One region of the Vreelandella sp. L-25 genome, then DNA from elsewhere that is predicted to be linked to it. Evidence: predicted binding sites of a transcription regulator. Region 1 holds the regulator's gene; each other region holds the start of a gene.
What was found. Region 1 encodes PhoB, which activates phosphate uptake and scavenging genes when phosphate is short. Its sites were predicted from a motif close to TGTCATANNNNTGTCANA; they were not measured.

Region 1 (12,018 bases):
CAGCGCCTGTTCGGCCTCACACATCAGGGTGCCGGAGAAACTAGTGGATTCCGTGGGGCTTTCTTCGTTAACGACTTCGCCCTCTTGCTGACCATAGACGCTGGTAGAGGAGACGAAGAAGATACGCCGTGGTGGTGTGTCGTGCTGCTCCAGTACGCTGAGCACACGCTTGAGACCGTCTGGGTAGGCGCTCTGGTAAGCACTCTCTTCAAAGCGGTCTGCGCTGACGGTGTAAATCACGTAGTCGGCTTGGGGCAGTGCGCTGGCGTCGGCCCCTTCCAAGGTGCTGAGATCAAGGGCTAACGGCTCAATGCCGGTATGCTCTAATGCCTTGGCTTGGCGGCGCACGCCAATCACCCGATGCCCCTCGTCCAGCAGCTCTTGTCCAAGCGTGACGCCGATGTCTCCACAGCCGATAATCAGTATCGTTAGCTTCAACTTGCTCACCCCTCTTGATTAATATTCCCTATCAGATACAAAGTCCCTATGAGATGTGCCATCTTCAATAGGGCTTGTCTGTCCTTTTCCGTCTCGCTAACACGATGACTAGTCACGAGCTGCAACGAGAGGATGCCACTGGCACCGCTATGACTTTAACAGAACTTCGCTACATCGTAACCCTTGCCCAGGAGCGCCACTTTGGCCGCGCCGCCGAGCGCTGCCATGTTTCTCAGCCGACGCTCTCTGTGGCCGTTAAAAAGCTCGAAGATGAGCTGGAAATTCCCCTGTTTGAACGCTCTAAATCCACGGTGCAAGTCACCCCTCTGGGCGAAAAAATTGTTGCTCAGGCACAGCGTGTGCTGGAGCAGAGCGGGCTGATTTATGAGTTGGCCAGTGCTGGCAAAGACCAGTTGGCGAACCCGCTGCGCATTGGTGCGATTTACACCATCGGACCTTACCTGTTCCCGCACCTGGTGCCCGCGCTGGCCAACGCCGCGCCGCAAATGCCGCTCTATATTGAAGAGGGCATGACCGGCACGCTGCGGGCCAAGCTGCGTAGCGGCGAGTTGGACGTGATCATTGTCGCGCTGCCGTTTACCGAAACCGACGTGGTCACCAAACCGATCTACGACGAGCACTTTGAAGTGTTAATGCCCGCCAGCCACCCGTGGGTCGAGCGCGAGGCGATCCATAAAGAAGACTTATTAGAAGAGCGGCTGCTGCTATTAGGGGAAGGCCACTGCTTCCGCGATCAAATTTTGGAAGCCTGCCCGGCGATTACCCAGAAGCTCAACAGCCCCAATAACACGCTGATTGCCGAAGGCGGCTCGCTCGAGACCATTCGCCATATGGTGGCCTCTAAGCTGGGTATCACCGTGTTGCCGCAGTCGGCGCTAGGCACCGACCAGTACGAAAACGCCATGCTGGTCAGCCGCCCGTTTGTGGACCCCGCCCCTTCACGCACCGTGGCGATTGCCTGGCGGGCCAGCTTCCCACGGCCCAAGGCCATTGATGCCTTGGCCAAGGCGATTAGCCAGTGCCAGCAGCCGGTGCATAAGAAGAATGCTCCCTCATGAGTGATCTGTCTGCACCGGTCACGGCGCTGAAGGGCGTGGGGGAAGCGCTGGCGATTAAGCTCGCCCGGCTCGGCGTGGAACGCATCAGCGACCTGTTGTTCCACTTGCCGCTGCGTTACCAGGACCGTACGCGACTCACCCCGATTGGCCTGCTGCGGGCGGGCCATGAAGCGGTAGTAGAGGGCGAAGTCACCGCCAGCGATATCGTTAAGGGGCGGCGGCGCAGCCTGCTGATCCGCCTGCGCGATGGTAGCGGTATTTTAAGCCTGCGCTTTTTTCACTTCTCGCCCGCTCAACAGCAACAGATGCGCCCCGGCGTGACCGTTCGGGCGTTTGGTGAAGCGCGGGCGGGGGCGACGGGGCTGGAGATTTATCATCCCGAGTATCGGCTTAGCGGCGGTAGCGAAACGCCGGTCGAGGAGTACTACACGCCGATTTACCCCACCACCGAGGGGCTTCACCAAACCCGTCTGCGAGCGCTGACCCAGCAAGCGTTGCGCCTGCTAGAGCAAGCCCCCGAAACGCTGCCCGATGTGATTCCCGATGCGCTGCGTCAGCGCTTCCAACTGCCGGGGCTTCACGCGAGCTTGCAGCTACTGCACCAGCCGCCGCCAGACGTAGATTTAGAGCAGCTTGCCCACGGCCTTCATCCCGCCACGCGGCGGCTCGCCTTGGAAGAGCTGCTGGCCCATCAGCTTAGCCTGCGGGAAGTGCGCCTGCGTATTCAGGCTGACGGCGCGCCAGAGCTGCCCTCCGGGCGTAGCCTGCAAACGCGCTTTCTGGCGCAGCTACCGTTTGCGCTCACCGGTGCCCAGCGTCGGGTGCTGGAAGAGATCGCCCTCGACCTAGCACGCCCTGCACCCATGCTGCGGCTGGTGCAGGGGGATGTCGGCTCGGGTAAAACCGTGGTGGCCGCCATAGCGGCGCTCTCAGCGCTGGCGGGCAATTGCCAAGCGGCCATGATGGCACCTACCGAAATCCTCGCTGAGCAGCACTACCGCGCATTTAAGGCATGGTTTGAGCCGCTGGGCATCGAAGTCGCGTGGCTGGCGGGCAAGCTAAAGGGCAAGGCCCGGCTGGATGCCAAAGCCGCCATTGCCGATGGCCGAGCGCGTATGGTGGTGGGCACCCACGCGCTGTTTCAAGGTGATGTGCACTTCCAGTGCCTGGGGCTGGCGATTATCGATGAGCAGCACCGCTTTGGCGTTCACCAACGCCTCGCCCTGCGTGAGAAGGGCGAAGCGGGTGGATTAACCCCTCATCAATTGATCATGACCGCCACGCCGATTCCCCGCACCCTGGCCATGAGTGCCTACGCCGACCTGGATGTGTCGGTGATCGACGAGCTGCCGCCAGGGCGCACACCGGTAAAAACCGTAGTGGTCTCTGACGAGCGCCGCCCCGAGGTGGTCGAGCGCATCCGCAACGCCTGCAGTGACGGTCGCCAAGCGTATTGGGTGTGCACGCTGATTGAGGAATCCGAGGTGCTCCAATGTCAGGCCGCCGAGGTAACGCGTGATGAGCTGACCCAAGCGCTGCCGGAATTAGCCGTTGGGCTGATTCATGGGCGCATGAAAGCTGCGGAAAAGGCCGAGGTGATGGACGCCTTCAAGAGCGGCGAGCTGGATCTACTGGTGGCCACCACGGTGATTGAGGTGGGAGTCGACGTGCCCAACGCCAGCCTGATGATCATCGAAAACCCGGAGCGCTTAGGGCTTTCCCAGCTTCACCAGCTGCGTGGGCGGGTAGGACGCGGCAGCACCGAAAGCTTCTGCGTGCTGCTTTATCACCCGCCGCTCTCCAAAAGCTCCCGGGAACGGCTCGGCGTGATGCGGGAAACCACCGACGGCTTCCGCATTGCTGAAAAAGATTTGGAAATTCGTGGCCCCGGCGAAGTGCTCGGCACTCGCCAAACCGGCCTTGCCCAGATGAAAATTGCCGACCTAGAGCGCGATGCCGATCAGCTAGAGCGGGTAACCGCCCTGGCCAAGGCGCTGCAGGGCAATGCCGACGTGACGGCCGTGCTGGTGCGCCGCTGGCTGGGTGAAGCGGCAGGCCGCTACGGGCAGGTGTAGCGGCAGGGCATGGGTATGCGCGCGGTGCTAAACCGCTGCGTTAGGCTCGTGGAGCTTTTCGGCGCTGGGGCTTGTTAAGCGGTTGGCGGCATCGCTCAGCGGGCCAAGCTGGCTGGCAATTAGGCGCAGCTGGCTTTGGATGGGGCGATAGAGCGTGACGGCCTTCTCTTCCGCTGTGCCGCTTTGCTCCTCTAACTGACTCAGCAGCTCGTTGGCAGGCGCGGTCAGCGGCTCCACGGGTAGGCGTTTATCCAGCTGCTCGGCCAGTTGCTCTAACAGGGCACTAATCCGCTTGGCAAGCGGCACAAAAGCGGCATCGTCCTCATCTTCTGCCAGCCGATGGCGGTGGGCACCCAGCGCGGAGAGGTGGCTTAACAGCGTGTTGGAAAGTACCAAAAAGCGCAGCCCGTTATCAGCATCCTGCTTACGATAGTGCCCCGGCTCGTGGAGCATGTTGGTGAGCAGGGTCGAGAGCGCCGCATCCGCGTTGTGCGCATTGCGCCGCGCCAAGCGGTAAGCTAGGTCGTCCTGCTTGCCCTCTTCGTACTGGTGGACGATTTCGTCCAAGTAGCGGCGGTGGTTGGTCAGCACCTTGGCGGCCTCACGGTAGAGGCGGCGGCTCTGCCAATCCGGCAGAATAAAAAATACCGCCAGTCCCGCAATCAGCGAGCCGATCAACGTATCAAACAGCCGCGGCCAGATCAGGTCGAAGCCATCCCCCACCTGATTGAAACTGCACAGCACCAGCAGGGTGATCGAGGCCGTGGCGATCACGTAATGCTTTTCACGATTGGCAAAGAACGATACGCCCGCCGCCACGGCAATCATGCTCTGGATAAGTGGCTGGGGGAACAGGCTGATAGACGCCCAGCCTGCAATCAGCCCAAGCACCGTGCCCAGAATCCGCTGGGAGAGAAAGCGCCGGGTGGTGGCGAAGTTAGGTCGACATACGAACAGCGTGGTCAGCAAAATCCAGAACCCTTGCTGGGGGTCGAGCCACTGCAGCAGCCCATAGCCCGCCACTAGCGCGGTGGTTAGGCGCACCGCGTGGCGAAAGGTGGGCGAACCCAGCGTAAAGTTCAGCCGCACCCGTTTCCAGGCTTCCAGCAGGCTAGAGGGCGAGCGGTCATAAAGCGCGCTGTCCCGGCGTTCGCTGCCGGTGTCCGGGTTGTGGACGCTGGCAATCTGAGCTTCTAGCGTGGAGAGGTTGTCCGCTAACGCATTCAGCGGGCGTATCAGTGGCCGCCATTCGGGCTTTCCGCGCTCGCTCAGATTATCGATCGAGGCGCGCAGGTCGGCCAGCGCCTGCTCGCTCTGCTCGTGGCTGAAAGGGCGGTTGAGCAGCAGCGACTTGGCTAGCTGGCGGCAGGCGCGGCCCTGCTGGTCCAGCAGCCGCTGGCAGCGAAACAGTACGTCGTGATGAAAAAAGGCGTCAGTAAGTGCGCTGTAAGGGTAGTGGGTGGAGCTTGCCCGCTCGTGGATATCCTGGGCGATAAAGTAAATTTGCAGGTAGCGGTTGAGCTTACGGCTGCCGCGCTGGCCTTCCAGGCGGCGAAAGATCATCTCTTTTGCTTGGTTAAGAGCATCCACTACCTTGCCGTTCTGGCGAGCGAGCGCCACGCGGCGGGCCTCTACATCAACGCCCCGTACCGGCTCAAACAGCGCCGATTTCAAAATCAAGAACTCACCTAGGGCTTTGTAGACCCGTGCCATGCTCTGTTTCACCGGCTGGCGAGAGAACAATGCACACCACACTACGGAAATTGCGCCGTACCAGGCGGCACCGGCCAACAGTAGCAGCTGGCGGGCGGCGACGTCTTCATCCACGCCGCCATGCTGCTCGATATTGATCATGGAGTAGATCGAAAGAATCAGCGTGCCGGAGGCAATGGTCGCGTAACGCTGGCCAATCGCTCCCAACATAATCAGCGTGAAGGTGGATACCGCCAAGCCCGCTGCAAATAGCCACGGCCACGGAAACAGCCACTGCACCACGAACGACGCCGAGGCAAAGCAGAGCAGCGTGACCACCAACGCCTGCAAACGCCCTTGCCAGCTATCGTCGGTCTCTGAGAGAGCGCTGGCAATAATGCCCAGAAACAGCGGAATCACCAGCGCCACATCCCCCGCCAGCCCGCTAAACAGCAGCGCCCCGCTGAAGGCGATAAACACCCGCAGGCTGTAGGCGAACTTATCTAGGGTCCAAAGGCGGCGCAGGGAAAGGGAGAGGGGCATAGAGGCTCTTGTGAGTTTGCTGTTGTTAGACTTTAGTATAAATAGTATGCCGGCACGTGGCTATGGTGTGCCGTTAACGAAAAACCCCGCAGCGTTTGGCTGCGGGGAGCTGGTTGCCTGCGGCTGGGCGTATGGCGCTACAAATACTTCAACAATTTTTGCAGCTTGTTCATATCGGAGGAGTCGCCGACGAGGCGGACGTCTCCTGCCACCATGCCGTCCAGAAACGCCTGCTGGGTAGGCTTCTTGAGAATACGCAGCGCCGCGTCTTGATCGCGAAAGCGCAGCTCAAGATCTAGATCGACGGGCAACCCCTTGCCGGTGGTGATGCCGTTAGGCGCCATCCGGTAGTAGCGGGCGGTGCTTAAGTCTTCCGTAGCGACACCCCAGTCGAGGCCGCGCATGCGCTCGAGCTGCTCACGAAAGCGCGGCTTGCGGCGCAGGGCTCGCTTGAGCATAAAGCCCAGCAGCCACAGCGTCAGCGAAAGCTTCATTAGGAAACGGCGTCCTTGAGCGCTTTGCCTGGCTTGAATGCCACGTTTTTGCTGGCCGGAATCTGCAGCGGTGCGCCGGTTTGCGGGTTTTTACCGGTGCGGGCAGCGCGCTCGCGAACGGTAAAGGTGCCAAAACCGATCAAGGCGACGTCTTCGCCCTTGGCGACGCTGTTGGTGATTTCGTCCAGAATGACGTTGAGCACTTGGCCCGCTTTGTCTTTGGACAGGTCAGCACTTTCAGCGATGGCTGCAGCGAGTTCAGGTTTGCGCATAAAGGAATCTCCCTTGTGGAAAACAAACATCAATGTTGTTGGTAGCCTACCCAGCAGGCAGCGCTTCTTTAGCCTAGTCGTGGATGCGGCGAAAATCAGCCTAGCAGGCCTGGGGCAGCTCTGGAAAGCTCCACTTTCCTTCTCACGCAGCCGCCTGTCAACGCAAAACCAATCAAATGTCCGTCTTTATTTTCCGCTAACGCGGTGAAATCATTGCCGTCGCCCTCAATCCGCCAGCGCTCTGGGGGCTGAGTGGGTGGGTAGGCCACCACGGGTAGCAGCGGGGTTTTCACCACGACTGGCCAAGCGCCGAAGCTAACAGACGTTGGGGTGCCGCCAAGGGTAGCTGCCAGGGCTTTGACGCTTGCTTGCAGCGGCTGCACATACATGGCGTTCACCCCATCAATACACGCGGCATCGCCCAACGCATAAATATGCGGCTGGTTGGTGCGTAGCTGCCGGTCAACCTGAATGCCGCTGGGGCTAACACTCAGCCCTGCCGCTTCAGCAAGCTGCGTGCGAGGTGCCAAACCGGTCGCGAATAGGATGATATCTACCGTATGGCGCTCGCCATTGTCGAGTTGCAGCGTCAAAGCGTTGTCTGCATCTTGGGATAATGTCTCTAAGGTGCGTCCAAGCGCTAAATGAATACCAGCCTCTTGAAACGCATTGGCCAGTGTACTACCCAGCCGCTCAGGGAGTAGGCGTGGTAGAGGGGCGCTCTCTGGCGCAATCACGGTGACTTGGTGCCCACCTGCGTGCAGGTCGTTGGCGAATTCACAGCCGACTAATCCGGCGCCAATAATCGCGACGCGAGTAGGCTGGTTGAGTGCTCCGTGTAGGCGGCGGTAGTCATCCAAGTCGTTGACGGTAAAACAGCGCTCGGCCAGCTCGCTCGGTATGCGAAACGGCGTGCGAGGGGCCGCGCCGGTGGCGAGCACTAGCTCATCGTAGCCAAGCGTTGTTCCGCTGCTGAGTTGCAGCACGTGGTTATCCACATCCAGTTGCGTGACGTGGGTGTGGGTAACGATATGTGCGTTTAATTCATCGGCGAGCGCTTCAGCGTTGCGCTGGGCGAGCTTGTCAGGGCTCAAGCGCTTGGCGAAGCCTGTCGACAGCAGCGGTTTGCTGTAATCATCACCGCTGTCAGCGCTGACCAGCGTGATTGTGCGCGTATCTCCCTGACGGCGCAGCGCGCGGGCCAGGCCAACGCCTGCCATGCCGGTGCCCACAATCACCAGTGCGGCGTGGTGGTGAGGTGTTCTGGAAGATGTCGTGTGTGAGTCGGGCATACCGTCACCAAACGTCGGTGGAACAAAAGCCTGTAAAGCCACCATGTTACACTAGCCCGCTCTGAATTGACCGCCTTGGAGGCTTAGGTGACCGCCCCTGTGTTATCCACACCTGCGTTTTCGCTCTTCCCTCAGTGGCTGCCCGTGGCAGCCACTCAGCCAGCCATGAGTGCGCCTTGGTGGCAGTGGGTAGCGTCCACGGATTCCTTAACCGCGCGCCTCATAGCAGCAGGCGAGCCGGGAGCGTTTCGGGTGCGCTTGCTGCGCCAAACCATTGGCCTGCCCCAGCGCGATGAAGCCTTGGCCCTAGGCATCGCGCCACGCCGCTACGCGTGGCTGCGCGAGGTGGCGCTGTGTGTTGATGAAACGCCGTGGGTGGTAGCGCGTTCGGTGGCCCCGCTTCACCAGCTACAGGGAAAAGGGCTAGGGAAGTTGGGCGAACGCTCGTTAGGCAGTTGGCTATTTCAGCAGCCCGATTTGGTTCGTGGGCCGCTGGAAGCCACGGCGACGCCGCCACGTTTTACCCACCAGCAGCCGGGGCTATCGGCCAATAGCTTATGGGGGCGGCGCTCTGTCTTTGAACATGGTGGGCTTTCGTTACTGGTTCAGGAGTATTTTTTATCTACCATGGCGGATGCGCTGGGCCTTCCGTCGCGCTAGGCTAACGCAGCAGCTTTTTTGACGAGGTAAGCATGAGCATGGACCGTTCTCTGTTGCGCCCGACCGGGTGGGCCCGTTTGGCAGATTTCTTACAGTTAATGCGCTTGGACCGACCCATTGGCACTTGGCTGCTGATGTGGCCAACGCTGTGGGCGCTGTGGGTCGCGTCAGAGGGCGTGCCAGGCCGCGATGTACTGCTGATTTTTATTGCCGGGGTATATGTGATGCGCGCCGCAGGCTGCGTGGTGAACGACTACGCCGACCGCCACTTCGATGGCCATGTAAAGCGTACCAAGCAGCGGCCACTGGCCACCGGTCGGATCAGCGAAACCGAAGCGCAGCTGCTATTTGTGGCGCTGGTGGCCGCCGCCTTTATTTTAGTGCTGCTGACCAACTGGTTTACCGTGCTGCTCTCGCTTGGGGGTGTGCTGCTGGCATTTATTTATCCGTTTATGAAACGCTACACACACTTTCCCCAGGTGGTGCTCGGGGCGGCTTTCTCCTGGGCGATCCCAATGGCGTTTGGCGCGGTACTGGGGCATGTGCCGCTGGAAGGCTGGCTGCTATTTAGCGCTAACCTGCTGTGGACGGTGGCTTACGATACCCAATACGCCATGGTGGATCGTGACGATGATCTGAAAATCGGCATTAAATCCACCGCGGTGCTGTTTGGCAGCGCCGACCGTTTCATCATTGGCCTGCTGCAGCTTGCTACGCTGGCGTTGCTTACCTGGGTGGGGTTGCGGGTTGGGTTAGGCGGTTTTTTCTGGCTGGGCTTGGTAGGCATGGCAGCGACGTTTGCTCATCAGCAGCGGTTAATTTTTCACTGTGACCGCGACCGCTGCTTCCAGGCGTTTCTGAATAACCACTGGTCAGGGCTCTTGGTATTTGCCGGAATTGTTCTGAGCTGGTGGCCTGCAGCTGGCTAATTATGCTGGGTGTCATAGAATTGTCATTAAGTCATGGTGTCATCGTCACAGACATGTCATTGAACTGTTTTGTATAAACGAGTTTTCATAGAACACCGTGAGGCCCTGGATGACCGCCAAGACCGTACTGATTGTCGATGACGAGGCACCCATTCGCGAGATGATCGCTGTGGCGCTGGAAATGGCTGACTATCGCGTGCTTGAAGCGGACAACGCCCAGGATGCCCATGCGATGGTCGTTGACCACCAGCCCGACCTGCTGCTGCTGGACTGGATGATGCCGGGCACCAGCGGCATCGAGCTGGCCCGTCGTCTCAAGCGCGAAGAGGCCACCGCTGAGCTGCCAATTATTATGCTGACCGCCAAAGGCGAAGAGGATAATAAAATTCAGGGCCTGGAGGCGGGGGCGGATGACTACATCACCAAGCCGTTTTCCCCCCGCGAGTTGGTGGCTCGTCTTAAAGCCGTGCTGCGCCGGGCGACCCCGCGCGGTGTGGAAGACCCCATCGAAATCAATGGATTGCTGCTGGACCCTGTGAGCCATCGCGTCAGCGCCCATGGCAAAGCGCTGGAGATGGGCCCTACCGAGTACCGCTTACTGCAATTCTTTATGACTCACCAAGAGCGCGCCTATACCCGTAGCCAGCTGCTTGATCAGGTGTGGGGCGGTAATGTGTATGTAGAAGAGCGCACGGTGGATGTGCATATTCGCCGGTTGCGCAAAGCACTAGGTGAAGCACATCAGAATCTGATTCAAACAGTGCGTGGCACTGGGTATCGTTTCTCTGCTCGGGTGTAATCGTGCGTTTGTGGAGCCGTGAGCTGTGGCGAATTATCTGGCTGGCTTTCCTAGGGATGTGCCTGGGATGGCTGCTAGGTTACCCCGGTTTCGGGTTAGCTGCGGGTCTAACGCTCTGTTTGGTGTATCAACTCCGCCAGCTTAGGGCGCTGTTCAAGTGGCTAACGCTCAACCCGCACGATGAGCCTCCTGCGGCAACTGGCATGTGGGGCGAGCTATTCGATCGCCTTTACCGTTACCAAAAAAGCCAACGCATTACCCAAAGCCGGTTGCGAGCAACCCTCGCGCGTATTCAAGAATCCTCGGAAGCGATGCGTGATAGCGTCGTGATGCTGGATCGCCACGGTGATTTAGAGTGGTGGAACAGTGCCGCCACCGACATGCTAGGCCTGCAAACCGCCCATGACCGCGGTCAGCACATTACTAACCTGCTGCGCGACCCGCGTTTCATCAGCTACTTTAATGCCCGTGAGTACAGCGAGCCGCTCACGCTCACCTCGCCCATTGATGAGCGTCGCATTCTGCAGTATCAAATCACGCTCTATGGTGATGACGAGCGCTTGGTTATGGCGCGGGATATTACCCGCTTGCATCGCCTAGAGCAGATGCGCCGCGACTTCGTCGCTAACGTTTCCCATGAGCTGCGCACCCCACTCACCGTTCTTTCCGGCTATCTGGAAACCTACGGCGATCTTAAAGAGATGCTGCCACCGCGCCTGAGTAAAGGCATTGGTCAGATGGAAGAGCAGACCAAGCGTATGCAGAGCTTGGTGAATGATCTACTGCTTTTGTCACGCCTGGAGATTGACCGAGGAGGCGAAGATCATCAGCCGCTTGAGGTTGGGTCGATGCTTGAGAGCATTCGCCGGGATGCGCTGGCGCTCTCGAACCAGCAGCATAGCGTTCAGGTGGCGTTGGAGTGCGAGGCGCGCCTGGTGGGCAGCGAGCAAGAACTACGCAGCGCCATCTCAAACCTAGCATTCAACGCAGTGCGCTATACGCCGGAGGGAAGTCAAATCACGCTCCGCTGGGTGGCTCTGTCCAATGGCAGTGCCTGCATTGAAGTGGACGACGACGGTGAAGGGATCGATCCGGTGCATATTCCGCGTCTCACCGAACGCTTCTACCGCGTTGATAAGGGCCGCAGTACCGCCACTGGCGGTACTGGTCTTGGCCTTGCCATTGTTAAACACGTTCTACTGCGCCATGATGCACAGCTTCAAGTGGAGTCGTTACCCGGTGAGGGGGCGTTGTTCCGCTGTGTTTTCCCACCCTCCCGTGTCGTTAACAGCTAACACTGTGTCATACCACTCTCCGTCTTGGCTTGCATAACTTATATATAAGTGTGCCATATTGGCATGCAATCATGGTCAAACACCGCGCATGTGTCATATGTAGCCAACTAATCATCTACTTAAGCCAGTGCTAGAGGGTTAATCGGCATAGTGGTTGTTTTTATAAGTGTCTGTATATAAATAGATTTTATTTCTATTGAGAGTTTTTGGCATATAGGCTGCTACATACTTGTCAAGGAAGATTACTGCAGGAACTGGTAAGACAAGATGTCACTCTTCCTTAAATAGCGGTATTTCACAGCGATCGAGGAGGCGGAATATGATGTCCAAGGAACTACTCAAGAAAGCTGGTATTTTAGGTGTAGCGTTTGGTCTGGTAGCAAGCCCACTGACATTTGCTCAAGAGCCTGCAGATCCGGCAGACAACATTTCTCCAGATGAGCAGCCGGT
Region 2 (6,596 bases), on a different contig from region 1:
GCTGCCTACCGCGAGGGTGGCTTTGACGCGCTCAAGGCCAAGCAGATTTCCGGTCGTCCCAAGAAACTGAGCGGTGCTCAGATCCGGGAGCTGTATATCTGGATAACGACCTTTACGCCGGACCAGTTGAAGTTTGATTTTGCCCTGTGGACTCGGGGCCGAGTGCGTGAGCTCATCCGGCAAAAGTTCAACGTCCGGTTAAGCGATGTCTCGGTCGGTCGTCTGCTTCGAAACCTGGGGCTGACGCCTCAGAAACCCCTGCATCGGGCCTACCAGCAAAAGCCAGAGGCCGTGAAACAATGGAAAGAAGAGACCTACCCGGAAATTCGCAAGGAAGCAAAAAAAGTCGGCGCCACCATCTATTTCGGCGATGAAGCCAGCATTCGGTCTGATTATCACAGTGGCACCACCTGGGCACCCAGGGGTGAAACTCCGATCATCCGTAATACGGGCAGTCGCTTCAGCATCAATCTGATCTCGGCCATCTCGCCTCGCGGCGAGCTTCGCTTTAAGACCATTCAGGGCAACATGAACACCGATGCGTTTCTTGGTTTCCTCAAGGCTCTGGTGCAAGACGTTGACAAGCCGGTTTTCCTGATCCTCGATAACCACCCGGTTCATCATGCTCGTCGGGTTCGAGACTATGTTGAGAGTCTCGACGGCAAGCTCAGGTTGTTCTTCCTGCCGCCGTACTCGCCGGAGCTGAATCCTGACGAGTCTGTTTGGGGCTATATCAAATACCATCACGTCGGTAAAAAGATCATTAACAGCAAAGAACAACTTCGGAGCACTGTTTACCGGCAGCTTCGACGTTTGCAAAAATTGCCACGACTATTGAAATCGTTTTTTGGCCATCCGGATTTGGCTTATATCTCCGGGTAATGTTCGCTTACTTTATTTCGAATTAGTAAGTGCAAGGCTGTCCTTGCCCACCCTTAAGGCCACACCTTGAATTGCTGCCCGTTTCCAGATCCACCCCACCATAGTCAGCACCTGGAAGCGCGACCTATTGGAGAGCGCGTCCGACCTCCTCGAAGGCAAGAGTATAGTCGGTAAGCAATTCGATGAACTCAGCACGGACGAACTGTACCGTGAGATTCGCCGACTGACGGTGGAACGCAATTTTTGTTGCTTAAGCTCCTGGGTGGCTCGTTCCACTTTGGCTGAGCTCCATGTATTTCACAGAGCCCTTCGGAAAATCCTTGCGAACCAAAAGCACTTCATCAACCTGTCACGTCAGTGACACGACAGTGTCATCTCTCAGCTTTACCGTTCAATTGTAACTCGCAATACGGCGAGCTTATTTATTGCAAAAGGTGATCCTGTGGCGCCAACTCAATCAACCAATGTGATGCTTCGAGTCGAGAGTATGGGCGTAACCTACCCGGGAAACGTCCTCGCGCTCAAACCCACCAACGTTCACTTTCACAAGGGCGAATTCACCGTGCTACTGGGACTTTCAGGCGCGGGTAAATCCACTCTGCTTCGTTCACTGAATCACCTGGTTAAGCCCACAACCGGGAAGGTTGTGTCTGGCGAGTTTGGTGAACTGACCAACCGTAGAATCCTGCGACAGCACCGCAGCCGCACCGCCATGGTGTTCCAGCATCACCAGCTGATCGAACGATACACCGCGTTACAGAATGTGCTGACAGGCAGACTTGCGTATCACGGTACTTGGCGAAGCCTGCTTCCCCTGCCCCGGCAGGACCTGGAGTTGGCTCTGCAATGCCTCGACCGCGTAGGTCTGGCTGACAAAGCGCTTTCCCGAGTAGATCAGTTGTCCGGCGGCCAGCAGCAGCGGGTTGGAATCGCCAGAGCATTGGTGCAGCAACCATCCATGATTCTTGCCGATGAGCCCGTTGCCAGCCTGGATCCGGCCACTTCTGAAAAGGTACTCGGCCTACTGCGCGATATTTGTCAGGAAGATGGAATCACCGCGGTTATTTCCTTGCACCAATTGGAATACGCCCAGCGTTTTGCAGACCGGATCATCGGCCTTTCGAACGCTCATATCGTTTTTGACGATGCTCCTGAAAACCTGAAATCGAAACACCTGGACGAGATTTACCACCGTTCACCCAGCGTGGTAGCTGCGGAAGGCAAACCAGCCATCCATAAACCTAAGACCACCCCGATAACGACAGACGTACTGGAGATAGCACAATGAAGACAATGATTCACTCTTTGCTGGCTCTGATAATGATGCTCGGCATCCATTGGTCAGCCCATGCCGCAGATACAGACCCTGATCTTTTGAAAGTTGCCTTGCTGCCGGATGAGAACGCGTCAGAACTGATCAAGCGAAACCAACCTTTGAAGGATTACCTGGAAACCACTCTTGGTAAGGAAGTAGAACTGATTGTTACCACCGATTACTCCTCCATGATCGAAGCCATGCGTTTTGGCCGAATTGACCTGGCTTACTTTGGTCCGTTGTCCTATGTGATGGCCAAGAGTAAGAGTGACATTGAACCCTTTGCCGCCATGGTGGTAGACGGGAAGCCGACTTATCGCTCCATCATTATTGCCAATGCGGACTCTGGCGTTGGCTCCTTCGCGGATATCAAAGGCAAGAAAATGGCCTACGGTGACCGCGCATCCACTTCCAGCCACCTGATCCCCAAGACCGTACTCCTTGAGAAGGCAGAGCTCGAAGCCGGAAAGGACTATGAGGCTCATTTCGTCGGTAGCCATGACGCTGTTGCGGTTAACGTCGCCAATGGCAATGCCGACGCCGGAGGGTTGTCCGAAGTTATCTTCGAGCATGTGATGGACAGCGGTTTGATTGATCGGAGCAAGGTCAAAGTGCTGGGCTACAGCGGTGACTTTCCTCAATACCCCTGGGCCATGCGTTCGAACCTGGCCCCTGAGCTGAAGAGCAACATTCAGAAAGCCTTTCTGCAGATCGATGACCCGGAGATTCTCGACAACCTGAAGGCTGAGGGATTCGCGGCAATTACCGACGAAGATTACGATGTCATCCGCGCTATGGGTGGCCTGCTCAATCTTGATTTCGCAAAAATGTGAGGAGTGCCCCATGAACTATACAACGAAGGAACCGGCGACTCTGTCGCCGGCCCCGTCGGCCTCCGTGCTGGATGAGCACGCGAAAGGCTGGCGGAAAAAACTCGGACAGTCGCTGTTAGTGCTGCTCATCATTTTTGTCGCAAGTTGGCACGTAGGGCTGCTCAATTTCAATACACTTGCCAATGGCGTGCCAGCCATAGGCACACTCATTGGCGAATCTCTTCCACCTGACTTCACCAATGTGGCCAGCTGGGTGTCGCCGTTAATCGACACGCTTGCGATGAGCATTGCCGGTACTGCCATTGCAGTAACCTTGTCTGTGCCACTGGCATTCCTGGCTGCGCGCAACACCTCTCCACATCCGGTGGTGTTCCAAGTAACTCGAACCCTTTTAAACGGTTTGCGTTCAGTCCCGGAACTGATCATGGGCATCATCTTCGTGGCTGCTGTTGGTTTTGGGGCGTTGCCTGGCGTACTGGCGCTCGGTCTTCACTCCATTGGCATGGTTGGAAAGTTTTTTGCCGAAGCGATTGAGCATGTAGATGAGGCGCCAGTGGAAGCGGCCGATGCTGCCGGCGCTACTCGCTTGCAGGTGCTCTATCACGCCGTGCTGCCACAAGTACTTCCTCAATTCGCGGACGTGTCCATTTATCGCTGGGAATACAATTTCCGTGCCTCGACCGTAATGGGCATGGTGGGTGCCGGTGGTATTGGCTTCGAATTGATGGGCTCGCTGAGAATCATGCAGTATCAGGAAGTCAGCGCCATTCTCATTGTCATCTTGTTGATGGTCACCGTCGTGGACAGTCTCAGTGGCCGCCTTCGTAAGAAATTCAAATAAGGACCGTCTATGAAACCCAAGGTTGTGATAACCCATAAGATCCATGACAGTGTTCTGGATGAACTTGCCCAAGATTGCGAGCTGGTCACCAACCAATCCGGCGCCACGTTGCCCCAGGAGGAAGTGGCTGCGCGCGTTGCAGACGCTGATGCGATGATGGCGTTCATGCCAGACCGAGTTGGAGTGGAGTTCCTACAGGGGTGTCCGCGCTTGAAGGTGATTGGTGCAGCCCTGAAAGGCTATGACAACTTTGATGTGGATGCCTGCACGCGTCATGGGGTTTGGCTGACATTTGTACCGGATTTGCTAACCGTGCCTACTGCAGAGCTAACGGTCGGGCTGACGATCAGTCTCACCCGACAAGTCAAGGCGGCGGACCACTTCGTTCGATCCGGTGAATTTACTGGCTGGACACCACGCTTCTATGGGCAGGGGATCGAAGGCTCACGGATTGGTATTGTGGGTATGGGGGCCATCGGCCAAGCGGTGGCGCAGCGCCTGAACGGATGGGGAGCGGATTTAATCTATTCCCAGCCGGAACGTTTACCCGTGCAGCATGAGCAGGCACTGGGTTTGTCCCATACTCCCCTCAAGATGCTGCTGGCCCAGTCAGATATTGTGATCCTGGCAATGGCGCTCAATGAGCAAACCCTCCACACCATTAATCGCGAAACGCTAACAGGAATGAAACCGGGCGCATTCCTTATCAATCCCTGCCGTGGATCTGTGGTGGATGAGGGTAGTGTTCTGCAAGCGCTTCAATCCGGTCAGTTGGGGGGGTACGCCGCTGATGTGTTTGAGATGGAAGATTGGGCGAGAGAAGATCGTCCGAGGGAGATCGCCCAGGGGCTCAGGGCCCACCCCAACACGCTGTTTACTGCTCACATCGGATCGGCAGTCAGCCAGGTGCGTCTGGCTATCGAGCAACGCGCTGCTCGGAACATTCTGCAAGTGCTTCGGGGTGAGCGGCCGGGTGATGCGAGCAATGATCCCAGTGGCCGCGAGAGCGGTCCATGCTGAATCTTGTCTGGCTGAAGAGTTTCGTGGCGGTGCTGGACCACAACGGGTTTCAGGCCGCAGCCCGCCAGTTGGACATCGCACAACCCACACTGTCCCAGCACCTTCAAAAACTCGAAAACCAACTTGGCGTTTTATTGGTCCACAGGGGGCGCTCTGGCTGTGAGCCAACCCGGGCTGCCTTAACCTTGTTGCCTTTTGCCCGAAGTCTGCTCCGGCTGGAGGAGCAGGCGAGATCTTCCATTATGGAGGCTCGACTTCGCGTTGGGGCGAGCTCCAATATTGGGATTTATATGCTCCAGCCCTACATCCGTCGTTACAAGGAGCTGGGCGTAGGGCCCGAGGTGGATGTGGTAATAGATTCCAATCCGACTATTGCACGGCATTTATCGGACGGTGAGCTGGACGTGGCGATTATGGAGTGGTGGCATGATCTACCCGGATTCCATGCTCAGGCGTGGCGTAACGAGCCCGTTGTTCTAATCGTTCCGCCTGGTCACCCGTTAGCCCGTCGAACCGATATCGACCGCGATACGCTGTCTAACATGGCTCTGATCGGCGGCGAACCCGGCACCGGCACTGGCCGGCTTTTGGCGACCTACTTCGGTGAGCATGGGCCATTTCCGACGGTATCTATGCAGCTGGGTAGCACCGAAGCCGTCAAGCAAGCGGTTAAGGTCGGACTTGGCGCATCGTTGGTGCTTGAAAGTTCTGTACGGGAGGAGGTCCAAAATGGAAGTCTGGTGGCTATTCCCGTGAGTGAGCCTGGCCTTAGCAAGGAGCTGATGGTGATTTATCCGAGCAGCCTGGACAAACACAGGCCAGTATACTCGTTTGTTGGGCATCTCTGTGAATAGCTATTGGGTCCACCTCACGCATATCTAGCTGGGAATGCAGATACTGAGCCTCACGCTCACTTCGACAACGCAGTATTCCGTCATCTGCATATCGGCAGAATGGGATATCCGGATGACGAACGGTCAGCCAACGATCCAATGCATAATGCAGAAACAGGTTTGCCAGAACTGGCGATAACGGGCCACCTTGTGGTGTGCCAACGTTCCGTCGTTCCTGCTTACCATCTTTCGTCTGCATCGGTGCCGTTAGCCAGCGCCTCACATACAGCAGCACCCAGGATTCAGAGCAATGGTGGTCAAGGGCCTTGAGCAATAGCTCATGATCAATATGATCAAACAAGCCACGGATGTCATACTCCAGCACCCAGTCCCTTTCCCAGCACCGATTTCGCGTGATCGCAAGCGCATCATGCGGGGATTTCCCGCGCCGATACCCGTACGAGTCCACATGAAAGACAGGTTCCAGGATAGGTTCCAGCGTCATAGTAACCACAGTTTGCGCTATACGATCGCTAACCGTGGGTACCCCGAGCAATCTTTCTCCTCCACTTTTCTTCGGAATTGGAACTGCTTTGACGGACAGTGGGAAATAGCTGCCGGACGACATCCGATTCCAAATTAGATAGAGGTTCTTACTTAAGTCTCGATCAAAGTCCTGAATCGTCTGGCCATCTACACCGGCCGCACCTCGATTTGATTTAACGCGCTGATACGCCTTCCATACCTGGCGCTTGGAATTTTTTTCTCTAATTGCGGAAATACCGAAATTAGATAAAACACAGCACGCCCCTCAGTTAGTAATATGGCTGCATTGTTAATATTCGAGGTTGTGCCCATGGCTAATAATCACA
Region 3 (12,018 bases), on a different contig from region 1:
ATAGCATTCTTCTCTCAGCAATCCTTGGCGTGAGCTGGATGATGGCTCAGAAATGAGGGAGATACCACCCCTAGGCCGCTAGGGCAGAGAACAGGGGCTGGCAGCCAGTATGCCACGTAAAGCCCCTTGGAGTCGTAATGGCCCGCTTGCTTTAATACGTTGAAATACCTATCTTGGCGCGGGTCGCGGAGTCGCTGCCACGCCACGCCGTAATACATGGACACAACATCTTATACAGTACAATTATTGTACATAAATTGACATAACAGTTTTTCAGAATAGCGTCTCTATTTCGGGTTTTTTAGGCATAAAAAAAGCCACAACGAGGTGGCTTAAAGAAGTCGTTGGTAGTGCTCGTCGCGCTAATCTGGGTCGGTGTTACGCGGGTGTCGCTTGGCGTTTTCCTGGGTTTCCATGCCGCTTTTAAGCTCATGGGTAAGCGGGTCGTAGTTAGGACGCAATTCATCTTTCACCGTGCCGCTCCACAGCCTTGAGCCTACGAAGTATCCGGCCCTCCCGATCACGTGGGCGGCAATCGGCGCAGTGATTAAGATAAACACAATAATGGCAAACGAGCGTGCCACTACGCCCACTTCAGCAAAATGCATGGCCGATGCCAGCATGATTAAAATCACCCCGAGCGCCGCCGCCTTGGTGGTGGCGTGCATACGCGTCAGCAAGTCAGGCAAGCGAAGTAAACCAACGGCGGCTAACAGCATAAAACTAGACCCTGTTAGCAGCATGGCCCCTTTAATTACATCAATCATCCCGCGGCCCTCCACGTTCTAAAAAGCGCGCAAAGCCAATGGCGGCTAAAAAGCCCATCAGCGCAATCACGATCGCGGCGTCCAAGAAGCTCGAGACGCCCGATTGAATCGCATACACACCGACCAACCCCACGACTGTTGTCGAGAACAGTTCTAGGGCCACTACGCGATCTGGCAGACTAGGTCCGCGCACCACGCGAACGAAGGTCAGCACGAGCGCCAAGCCCATGATCACCTGACTAATTAAAATCACGGTTTCCATTAACGAAATAACTCCAGTGCCCTGTGTTCCATCTCTTTCAAATTGCGTCGAAGCTCCTCTTCGTCGTCCAGGAACATCGCATGGATATACAACACTTTACGGTCATCGGACACGTCTAGGCTCAGGGTACCCGGTGTGAGCGAAATCAAATTCGCCACCAGGGTGATCTCCATTTCGGTGCGTGCCGACAGCGGTAAGGCAATGACCCCCGGCTGCATGTGCCAAGGCGGCGTCAGGATATCGAATGCCACGCGTAAGTTGGCCTGAACCAACTCTTTGATGAAAAAACCGAGAAAGCCGATGAAGCGCGGCACACGAGCAGGATAGCCTTTCAACCCATCGACTTGAGGCTCAATCAGCAGCAACGCGATATAGCCAAAAATCATCCCCACCAACAAATTCAACCCGGAGAAGTCGCCGCTCAGCAGCACCCAGGCCAAACCAAGCAAGAGGTTCCAAATGGCGCCGGTCATGGTGTTTCCTCCAAGCGGTCATCGACACGTTCGGCCTGTATCTCAATGGGATCCAGTAGCGCTGCTTCCGCACTTGCGGAGGCACCGAGTACCGCTTCGATATAGCCTGAGGGCGTCATCAATTGATCGCCTATTTGGTTCATCACCAGCATGATGGGTTCGGCAAACACGCCAATAAGCAGGGACATCATGGCCAGCACCACGACAGGCAGATACATCATCCATAGGCTGGGCTTCAGTAACCGGCCATCATCGCCTGTCGGTGTCGGTGTTTCGGGCACCTGGTTTTCTTCAGGTAGCGCCTTCCAGAACACTTCGTTCCAGATCTTCACCATGGAGTAGAGCGTCATCAAACCCACGGCCAGGGCGATGCCGGTCGCCACGTAAGCCTTTGCCTCAAAGCCTGCGCGCACCAGCACGAATTTGGCAAAGAAACCCGACAGCGGCGGAATACCCGCCAGAGAGAAGGCGCTAATAAAGAACGCCACGGCCAGCCAAGGGCGTTCACGATATAGCCCGCCCATCTTTTTAAGCTGGTAAGTGCCCTGTAGGCGGTGGGTAATCCCGCTAATTAAGAACAGGTTCGTCTTCACAATGATGTTGTGCATGATGGCAAACACACCGCCTGCAATCGCCAGTGGTGTATAGAGCGCCAGCCCCAGGATCATATAGCCAATCTGGCTGACGATATGAAACGAGAGGATACGCCGGAATTCATACTGGGCGGCCGCCCCCAGCACGCCGGTCACCATAGTGAGAACGGCCCCCCACAGCATGATGTCCTGTAGGTAGCCCATGGTCTGATCGAAGATTAGCGTAAATACCCGGAACAGTGAGTAAACGCCCACTTTGGTTAACAGGCCTGCAAACAGTGCGGATACCGCCACCGGAGGCGTGTGATAAGAAGCAGGTAGCCAGAAAAACAGCGGAAACGCAGCGGCTTTGATACCAAAGGCCACCATAAACATCACCGCAAGCACTTCGACCATGCCGCTGTGCTCGGCTTCATCCATGCGCAGCGCGATATCGGCCATATTGAGTGAACCCACCGTGCCGTAAAGCAGGCCTACCGCAGTGAGAAAAATGACCGATGCCAGCAGATTGAGCGTCACATACTTGATGGCGCCCTCCATCTGCGCGCGCTCGCCTCCCAGCGTCAGGAGCGCAAACGAAGCCACCAGCATGACTTCAAACCAGACATAGAGGTTGAAGATATCGCCCGTTAAAAAAGCACCCGCCACACCCGCCAACAGCAGATGCATAAGGGGGTAGTAGCCAAATCTTTCATGCCCCCGGCCGGTGGTCGCCAGGGAGTAGATCCCCATGGCCAAGCCAATGATCCCGGTGAGCAGAATCATCACAGCGCTGAGCATGTCAGCGACGAGCGTTATCCCAAACGGTGCTGGCCAGCTGCCCATTTGAATGGTGATGTAGCCATCTTCTAAGACCGCAACGAACAGCCACAGGCTGACGACAAATAGTACCACGTTGCCAGCCACGGCAATAAAGCGCTGCATGGGCCGCGAGCGCCAAAACATCAGCGAAATGGCCCCGGAAAGCAGCGGCAGCAAAACGGGAAGTGCGACTTCAGGCCTCACGTGTCGGTATCCTTCATCTTGTCTAAATCATCTGCCTTAACGATTTCGTAGGCCCGGCGGATCAATACCACCGCAAACGCCAATACCCCAAAGGCAATCACGATAGCGGTAAGCACCACCGCTTGAGGCAGTGGGTCAGCGACATCGCCCAAAGGCTGCATCATCCCTTCAGGAATCAGCGGCGGTGCGCCACGAGTCATACCGGCGGTAGTAAAAATCAGCAGGTTGGCGGCATTAGAGAGTAGCATCAAGCCAATCACGAGTTTGACGATAGAGCGGCGTAGCATCATAAAAATAGCGGTGGCGTATAACAGGCCAATCGCCAGTGCCATTAACGGTTCCATGGGCGGCCTCCTGCAAACAGCGGGTTGGGTAACTTATGGCTCATCCTTATCCACCTCCATTAATGCCATGACCATGCCCATCACCGACCCCAACACCGCCAGATACACTCCGATATCAAAAATCAGCGGCGTAGACGCTTTAAAGTCGATCACCGGAATCGTCCACCACTGAGCAGTCAGAAAAGGCTGCCCCATGAACCAAGCGGGCACTACCGAGATCATCCCAAAAAAGAGTCCTGCGCCGATCAAGTCTCGCGGGTCGACCATGCGCAGCACCTCTTTGGTGGCACTGACCCCGAAGGCAAACAGGTAAAGAGTGAACGCCCCAGCTGCTACCAATCCGGCAATAAAGCCGCCGCCCGGTTCGTCATGGCCACGCAGCAGCAGAAAAACCGAGAACATCAGTTGCAGTGGCATCAGGAACCGCGCTGCCGTATTCAGAATAATCGTGCCTGATTTAACCATCGTAGGGCTCCTTCACGCTGGCTTTGTCGCTATCCGCCGCTTTGCCTTCTGTCTCCCCATGACGCAGCTTTAGCATCGCAATCACACCAATCGCGGCTAACGCTAAAACAAACATCTCGCCGAGCGTATCGAGGGCACGATAATCCACCAAAATGACGTTGACGATATTGCGACCATAGGCAAGCGGCGCGCTGTTTTCCACCATATAGGTAGAGATCGATTCAAACTGGTCGATACTCCAAGCGGTTATGATCAGCAAGAAGATTAACACCCCCATGGTGGCCGCAACGGCCCCATCACGGATGCGCTCAAGATTGGTGGAGAGATTTGAAAAACGCGGCAATCTGAAAAGTACCAATACCAGCAGGATCACCGTCATGGTTTCTACCAGCAGTTGGGTAATCCCCAAATCTGGCGCGCTAAACAGAATAAAGATCAGCGCGATAGAGAAGCCCATAATGCCCACCGATACCACGGCGCCTAAGCGGGAGCGTGAAATTGTGGCAAACAGCGCCCCCATTGCCATGGTGCCCACCACAATGACTTCATGGAAACGCACGTCTAGGGAGAGCGCCAGCTGCGGAGAGTGGCGCAGCAGTATTGAGTTGCCAATCAGCGCGATCAGCACTACCAGCATGACCAGGATGTAATTGCGCATATAGCCGTTTTGCAGCAGGCGTGTCTGCCATTCAGAGAAGCGCACGACGCCATTCATCAAGCCTTCGTACCCCGCCTCGGGGCCATGACGCATCACCGGTGCCAACCTGGCTAACTGGGCGCGTACGCTGTCCCACCGCTTGAACAGCAAAAAGCCGAGGATCAAGCTCACCACCGACATAATCAGCGCCACGTTGACGCCGTACCACAGCGACAGCGAGACCGGCAGCGTCTCCCCCGCCACCGCCGTTGCTGCCGAGGTCAAGAGCGCATCGGCCCCTAGCACAGCAGGGGCCAAGCCAAGCGCGAGCGACCCGAATGCCAATAGGCCTGGGCCTATCAGCATACTCAACGGCGCCTCATGGGGTGTTTGGGGTGTTTCATGGCGTGCGCCGTAGAATGGCCGTAGCGCAATAATCGCCGCCACCGCAATGGTCAAGATGGCTGCCAGGAAAGCAAACAGCACCAGCAACAGTTGAATGCGCTCGGCGCCTAACGCTGCCTCCAGCATGAGTTCCTTACCGATAAAGCCAAACAGCGGCGGCACCCCTGCCAAGGAGAGCGCCGCCACAAAAGCGATTACCGCCGTGACAGGCATAACGCTTCGTAATCCGCCCATGGCGGTGACGTCTTTGGTGCCGGTTTCATGGTCAAGGATGCCCGCCACCATAAACAGCGCCCCTTTATACATGGAGTGGGCGAGCAGAAAGGTGACAAAAGCGGTCATGGCGTATTCGGAGCCAATCCCCAGCAGCATAGTGAGCGTTCCCAGCGCCATAATGGTGGAGTAGGCCAGCAGCTTTTTGATATTGGTATGGTGAATGGCTAAGAAGGCACCCGTCAGCATGGTGGTCGCCCCCACCACTGAGAGTATTGTCACCCACATGGCCGTGCCACCCAGCTCAGGCTGAAGGCGTGCCAGCAGGTAAATCCCCGCTTTCACCATGGTAGCGGAGTGCAGGTAGGCCGACACAGGGGTCGGCGCCGCCATAGCGTTAGGCAACCAGAAGTGGAATGGGAACTGCGCCGACTTGGTAAAGGCTCCTAGCAATAAGCAGATCAGCATAGGGGCATAAAGCGCATGCTGGCGCAGGTCATCGTCTGACTGCAAAATCTCACTCAGAGACCAGCTGCCGCTGGCGATACCCAATAGCACCAAACCTGCCATTAACGCCAAGCCACCAGCAACCGTCACAAAAAGCCCCTGACGAGCGGATTTGCGTGCTTCAATATCAGTATGGTTAAAGCCAATCAGCAGGTACGAGGTGATGCTGGTCAGCTCCCAGAAAATAAACAGCGTCAGCAGGCCGTCCGCTAACACAAGCCCCAGCATAGAGGCCATAAAGGCGACGAGGGCGAGGTGAAAACGGGCAATATCTTGGTGGCCTTTTAAATAGCCACCCGCATACACCAGGACACAGGTGCCAATCACCGTAATCAGCAAGCCAAACAGCAGAGAAAGGCCATCCAGTAAAAAGCTAAGGCTAATGCCTAGCGAAGGCACCCACGACCACTCAAGTAACTGAGGCCCGTCACTCAACACCAGGGGCGCTTGACTAAAAAGCCAACCAGCCAGCAACGCCGGAAACAGCGCAAGCAGCAGGCTTGTTCGCTCCCCAAACCAACGGTTGAGCAGCGGTGAAGACGCTGCCAACACGAAGCCCATTAACACGGCAAATTGCATCCGGCGCTTTCTCCCTAGTGACGTTCATTCATCCCAATAAGCCGCCTATACAGATGCACAAGCCGCTTAAACGTTGAATAAGTGTGATTTTATATGCACAAACCTTATACTAGCGTTTCTCACATTTCTAGAAAAGACGGCCCCAATAAAAAACCGCCTAACGTAATACGCTAGACGGTTTTTATAGCAAATACGCGACTTTACGGTGTCGACAACCAGCCAGAGAGCTCGTTATTGACCACTGCTAACAGTGCATCTATATGGTCATCGCGGTCATTCAAACAGGGGATATAGCTAAAGGTTTCGCCACCCGCTTCCATAAAGCTGTCGTGGATCTCCTCTTTGATCTCCTCAAGGGTTTCCACACAATCAGAAGAGAATGCTGGCGAAAGAATCGCAATATGCTTATGCCCCTGCTTGGCCAGCTCGGCAACGTGCTCCACTGTTTGCGGGCCAACCCACTTCTCGGGGCCAAACTGCGACTGAAAGGCGGTATCCACCTCCTCCTTGCTTAAGCCCAGCTTCTCACGCAGCAGCCGTGTGGTTTTCTGGCATTGGCAGTGGTAGGGGTCGCCTTCCATTAAATAACGCTCAGGCACCCCGTGATAGCTGGCAACTAACTTGGTCGGGCGGCTCTCAAACCCGTCATAAGCTTCCTGTACCGAATTCGCCAGCGCCTGGATATAGGCAGGATGCTCAAAATAAGCGGGCACGGTGCGAATATAGGGCTGCCACTTCATCTTCATCAGCGTGCGAAACGCCTGATCATTCGCCGTCGCGGTGGTGGGCGAGCCGTATTGCGGGTAAAGCGGGAAGAACACAATGCGCTCGCAGCCCTTCTCTTTCATACGCTTTAGCACGCTATCGGTGGAAGGGTTGCCGTAGCGCATGCAGAAATCAACTTCTACATCATCGCCATACAACGCCTTTAAGCGCTCGGTCATTTTTTCCGTTTGGGCACGCGTGATGGTTAGCAGCGGGCTTTCATTCTTCTCATTATTCCAAATACTTTTATACGCATGGCCAGATGAAAAAGGCCGCTTGGTGAGAATGATCAGCTGCAGCAGCGGCTGCCATTTCCAACCGGCGTAATCCACAACCCGTTTATCGGATAAGAACTCGCTGAGATAGCGGCGCATGGACCAGTAGTCGGTGGCATCGGGTGTTCCCAGGTTGGCCAGAACTACGCCCACCTTGGCGCGGGGAACCGCAGGGTGACTGCTGGGCGCATGAGTTAAACGCCCCTCACCGGGTTGATCCTTTACAACGCTATCTGCCATCTCGCTCACTCCTTAGGTGCAGTACATAATGGGCAAAATCTTAACACTTTTCGGCAAAGTCGCGGCATAATCAGGGAGATGGTTTATCGGCATGGACGCCAGCCGGGCGGGCCCTGTATGCGGTGTTGGGCTACCGGCGGCTGGTAAGACTTTCTTGCTTACCGGGCCTGCGAAGCATGATGGATGCAGGCTACCGTTTTTTTTGCCCGACGCCGTATCCGGCTGGGGCTGTGGTGGGAAAAGCGTTAGGTTAAACCGTTACGTTAACCAGTGATTAAAAAACTAGCGGCATACGCGAGGTCAGTGGCGAGCTGTAATGGGCGTCGTGACCAATCACTTCATCCTGCGGCACATGTTGCACCAGGTAAGCGCGATGGATGCCTGCACGTTTTAGCTCCAGATAAACGTCATCTAATGAACGGAACAGCATCGGCTTATTACGTTGCATCAGCATATGGCGTTCGCCTTCTACATCTTCTAGCTCTACTTGGTAGAAGCGGCTTCCCGAATGGGTAATCACCCGAATCTCAAAGTTGTCGTGACTCGCGACGAACTGTTTGAGCGCTTTCAGTTCCATGGCTCCCTCCTGTTATTGGTCATCGTCATGGAGCACAGCATGACGCGGCCCCATGACAATAATATTACCTTGGCACTAACTGCCTAAGAGGGCAATAACAGAAAAGAGTTCCTGACCAATTCGTCAACTTATGGTCGATTTACTGATACTCGGACGGGTCAATCGCCTTACCCAGCGAGTTGCGGTCAATCCAATTACCGCCTTTGGTCTCTTTGTACCGAAACACTACTTTGTCGCCGACCGCGACGGGAAGCTCAGTATCTTCCGTTTGGTAGCTGTACTTCTCTCCCTCCACTACCAGAAAGTAGCGATAAAGGTCGGGCATGCCCAGCCACTCTTTAAAAGGCCCCTCGCGCTCTAGCGACTGGAGTTCACCGCGGCCTTCCAACTTAGGAAGACGTTTGCGGTTACCGCGCCTAAAACCACCTGCCATTTGTTACTCCTGTCTATCTATCTGCTCGAGGCGAACTGCTCATGAGGGTGCGCATTATACGTTCTCCCCCATGACGCTCAAGTTAATCGCCAAACGCTTCGCCGTAGCTGTCGGGTGCCAAGTCCTCGAAGCGCGTGTACTTGCCTATGAAGGCCATGTGGACGGTGCCAATCGGCCCGTTACGCTGCTTACCAATGATCAGCTCCGCAATACCCTGGTTATCCGGGTTGTCCGGGTTATACACCTCATCTCGGTATACGAAGGCAATGACGTCAGCATCCTGCTCGATCGCTCCCGATTCCCTCAAATCCGACATCACGGGGCGCTTGTTGGGGCGCTGCTCAAGGGAGCGGTTGAGCTGCGAAAGCGCCACAACCGGGCAGTTGAACTCCTTTGCCAAACCTTTCAAAGAGCGGGAGATCTCGGAGATCTCGCCGGTACGGTTTTCGGAGAAGCCGGGTATCTGCATTAGCTGCAGGTAGTCGATCATGATGAGCGCCATATTACCGTGCTCGCGTACCACGCGGCGCAGGCGTGAGCGCATTTCATTGGGCGAGAGCGCGGCGGTATCATCAATAAACAACTGTTTATCTTTCAGCAGGTTCACTGCCGAGGTGAGGCGCGGCCAGTCTTCATCCTCTAACTGCCCCGAACGTACCCGCGTTTGGTCAATGCGCCCCAGTGAAGAGAGCATACGCAGCATCAGCGATTCGGCGGGCATCTCCATGGAGAACACCATCACCGGCTTGTCGCTAGAGATGACCGCGTGCTCGACCAAGTTCATGGCGAAAGTCGTCTTGCCCATCGAGGGGCGCCCGGCGATGATCACCAAGTCCGAGGGCTGCAGGCCGGAGGTCATTTCATCCAGGTCACGGAAGCCGGTCGATAGCCCGGTCATCTCGCCTTTGAGGTTGAAGAGCTCATCGATACGGTCGACCGCTTTGGTAAGCAGGTCGCTCATACCAATGGGGCCACCGGTTTTGGGGCGCTCTTCGGCAATTTGAAACACTAGCCGCTCGGCTTCGTTTAACAGCTCATCGGCGGGCCGCCCTTGCGGAGAGAACGCCCCTTCAGCAATTTGATTGGCTGCCCGAATCAGCTTACGCAGCGTGGCGCGTTCGCGAACAATATCTGCATAGGCGCGAATGTTGCTGGCTGAGGGTGTATTGCGGGCCAGCTCCGCCAAAAACCCGAGCCCACCTACAGTATCTAACTGGTCACGGGCTTCCAGCGCTTCGGAAAGCGTGACTACGTCTAGCGGCTGCCCTGACTCCGCTAGATGAATCATGACATTGAACACCAACCGGTGCTCATAACGATAAAAATCGTCGGCTACCAAGCGCTCAGAGACGTTGTCCCACGCCTGATTGTCCAACATAAGCCCGCCTAACACCGACTGCTCCGCCTCTAGCGAGTGCGGCGGCAGCTTAAGCGCCGCCGTTTCTTGATCAGCAGAAGGCTGGTCCTGCATAGCGAGCTCCTTAAAATAACGCATTGCCAACGGCGCTTATCTTAGCCGGGCAGCTTCCTTCGTACCACTGGCATAGCGAATCAGTAGCAGCTTAAAAAGACAAAGGGCGCGGGATATCCCGCGCCCTTAGAGGCGTTAGCGTTGGCGAGCGAGATTACTCGGCGACAACGACCACGCGTACAACGGCGTCCACTTCTGCATGCAGGTGGAGGTCGATGTCGTATTCGCCAGTTTGACGAATCGGGCCCTGCGGCATACGGACTTCGCTCTTGGCAACTTCGATGCCAGCAGAGGAGATCGCGTCGGCCAGGTCACGCGGACCGATAGAACCAAACAGTTTACCTTCATCACCCGCTTTAGAAACCAACGACAGTTCGATGTCGTTAAGCTGCTCAGCACGTGCTTGGGCTTCTGCTTTACGCTCAGCGGCTTGAGCTTCAAGCTCTGCACGCTGCGCTTCGAACGCTTCAACGTTTTCTTTGGTAGCCGGTACGGCTAAACCGTAAGGCACCAAGTAGTTACGACCATAACCAGGCTTAACAGTGACCTTGTCACCCAGGCCGCCCAGCTTACCAATGTTGTCGAGCAGAATGACTTCCATCTCGTAAACCTCTTGTCAATTGCTGCGGGCAAGGCGTGCGCGAACGTTCGCGAATGTATCAATCAGCCCCAACAGCAGCACAATGAGAATCGTGGGCCAGGTCGTGATCAGCAGCACATAAAATGCCACCAGCCACAGCCCGTTCATCCCCTTAATTCCAATAAACCCATGCACTAACGCAATACCGGCTATCAGCAGCGGAATCCAACTCAGCATGGCCAGCGCCTGCGCTCCCAGCACCATACCTGCCACCCCAAGCACTACTAAAATAGCGAGTTCTTTAGGGGCCAGGCGCAGCGCATGGAATTCTTCACGAAAGCCACCTGGGTTATAAAGCCCAGCCTGCCAGCTGCGTGCTAGCGCCAAACATGCGATGGCCGCTAACAACACAACCAACCCCGTGACGCCGCCAATGACCATGGCGGCCAGAGTCGTCGTATCGATGCCTTGGTTGGCAAACTCCGTGAGCATGCGGTCGATCTCTTGCGAGCTCTCGCGCAGCTGCTCCAGCATGAGTTCGGTGCCACCCGGCGGGCTGAAGATGCCAAGCTGCACCATGACCGCGGCCGCTAAGGTGCCAACGATCAGAGCTTCACTCCAGCGCATCCTCTCGCGCAATATGACCGCCATGAGCGAAACGAGTAGTACGCTCGCCAGCGGAATCACATCACCCTGCGCCCACCAGAAACCGGCTGGTAATGCCGCAGCGATAATGACGGGAAGCGCGGGAGCAAAGCCCTTGCGCAGCGTCACTAACGCCGCAATGGCCGCACCTAACCAAAACAGCCAGGGCACTAACGCTGCTAGCGCTGCCCCGCCTGCGGCATAGGGCGTACCACGCATCAGCCATCTTGCGAGTGCCAGCATCACGTCAAACGCTTACTGGTGGCTATCGGAGTAGGGCAGCAGTGCCAGGTAGCGTGAACGCTTGATAGCGGTCGCCAGCTGACGCTGATAGCGTGCTTTGGTGCCGGTGATACGGCTCGGAACGATCTTGCCGGTTTCGGTGATGTAAGCCTTCAGCGTGTCGAGATCTTTATAGTCGATCTGCTTGACGCCTTCAGCGGTGAAGCGGCAAAACTTACGGCGACGGAAAAAACGTGCCATGGACTAGCTCCTTAAAACGTGCGGTGGATAAAATCAGGCAGTTTCTTCAGCTTCAGCGCGCGGTTTTTCTTCGCGACGCGGACGCTTTTCTTCTGCCGGCTTCATCATCGGGGAAGCTTCGGTGATCGCTTCTTTGCAGCGAACAACCAGGCTGCGGATGATGGCGTCGTTGAAACGGAAGATGTTCTCGATTTCTTCGAGAGTCTCGCCGGTGCACTCAACGTTCATCAGCACGTAGTGGGCTTTGTGGATCTTGTTGATCGGGTAAGCCAGGTGACGACGGCCCCAATCTTCCAGGC

Region 2: a site for PhoB is predicted at 1,219-1,236, ahead of phnC (phosphonate ABC transporter ATP-binding protein). Genes of this name have one in related genera too.
Region 3: a site for PhoB is predicted at 8,159-8,176, ahead of AC13CN_RS14955 (DUF6482 family protein). Genes of this name have one in related genera too.

The regions. Positions count from the first base shown of each region.
Region 1 covers NZ_JBSXNH010000066.1:69,521-81,538, forward strand. Annotated here, with positions in the region: gene AC13CN_RS09805 (SDR family oxidoreductase) at 1-438, opposite strand, end outside; gene AC13CN_RS09810 (hydrogen peroxide-inducible genes activator) at 588-1,517, shown strand; gene recG (ATP-dependent DNA helicase RecG) at 1,514-3,592, shown strand; gene yccS (YccS family putative transporter) at 3,620-5,827, opposite strand; gene AC13CN_RS09825 (hypothetical protein) at 5,965-6,321, opposite strand; gene AC13CN_RS09830 (HU family DNA-binding protein) at 6,321-6,593, opposite strand; gene AC13CN_RS09835 (NAD(P)/FAD-dependent oxidoreductase) at 6,689-7,885, opposite strand; gene AC13CN_RS09840 (chorismate--pyruvate lyase family protein) at 7,973-8,545, shown strand; gene ubiA (4-hydroxybenzoate octaprenyltransferase) at 8,584-9,474, shown strand; gene phoB (phosphate regulon transcriptional regulator PhoB) at 9,584-10,273, shown strand; gene phoR (phosphate regulon sensor histidine kinase PhoR) at 10,276-11,568, shown strand; gene AC13CN_RS09860 (hypothetical protein) at 11,888-12,018, shown strand, end outside.
Region 2 covers NZ_JBSXNH010000006.1:546-7,141, reverse strand. Annotated here, with positions in the region: gene AC13CN_RS00160 (IS630 family transposase) at 1-882, shown strand, start outside; gene phnC (phosphonate ABC transporter ATP-binding protein) at 1,325-2,170, shown strand; gene phnD (phosphate/phosphite/phosphonate ABC transporter substrate-binding protein) at 2,167-3,030, shown strand; gene phnE (phosphonate ABC transporter, permease protein PhnE) at 3,041-3,871, shown strand; gene AC13CN_RS00140 (phosphonate dehydrogenase) at 3,881-4,891, shown strand; gene AC13CN_RS00135 (LysR family transcriptional regulator) at 4,885-5,745, shown strand; gene ltrA (group II intron reverse transcriptase/maturase) at 5,660-6,496, opposite strand; gene AC13CN_RS00125 (hypothetical protein) at 6,581-6,596, shown strand, end outside.
Region 3 covers NZ_JBSXNH010000087.1:3,643-15,660, forward strand. Annotated here, with positions in the region: gene AC13CN_RS14900 (lytic murein transglycosylase) at 1-2, opposite strand, end outside; partial or broken gene AC13CN_RS14905 (DASH family cryptochrome) at 15-188, opposite strand; gene mnhG (monovalent cation/H(+) antiporter subunit G) at 363-767, opposite strand; gene AC13CN_RS14915 (MrpF/PhaF family protein) at 760-1,029, opposite strand; gene AC13CN_RS14920 (Na+/H+ antiporter subunit E) at 1,029-1,502, opposite strand; gene AC13CN_RS14925 (Na+/H+ antiporter subunit D) at 1,499-3,100, opposite strand; gene AC13CN_RS14930 (Na+/H+ antiporter subunit C) at 3,097-3,444, opposite strand; gene AC13CN_RS14935 (Na+/H+ antiporter subunit B) at 3,478-3,909, opposite strand; gene AC13CN_RS14940 (putative monovalent cation/H+ antiporter subunit A) at 3,902-6,250, opposite strand; gene hemH (ferrochelatase) at 6,451-7,530, opposite strand; partial or broken gene AC13CN_RS14950 (DCC1-like thiol-disulfide oxidoreductase family protein) at 7,604-7,779, shown strand; gene AC13CN_RS14955 (DUF6482 family protein) at 7,805-8,107, opposite strand; gene AC13CN_RS14960 (hypothetical protein) at 8,247-8,540, opposite strand; gene dnaB (replicative DNA helicase) at 8,623-10,011, opposite strand; gene rplI (50S ribosomal protein L9) at 10,166-10,612, opposite strand; gene AC13CN_RS14975 (hypothetical protein) at 10,628-11,479, opposite strand; gene rpsR (30S ribosomal protein S18) at 11,492-11,719, opposite strand; gene rpsF (30S ribosomal protein S6) at 11,753-12,018, opposite strand, start outside.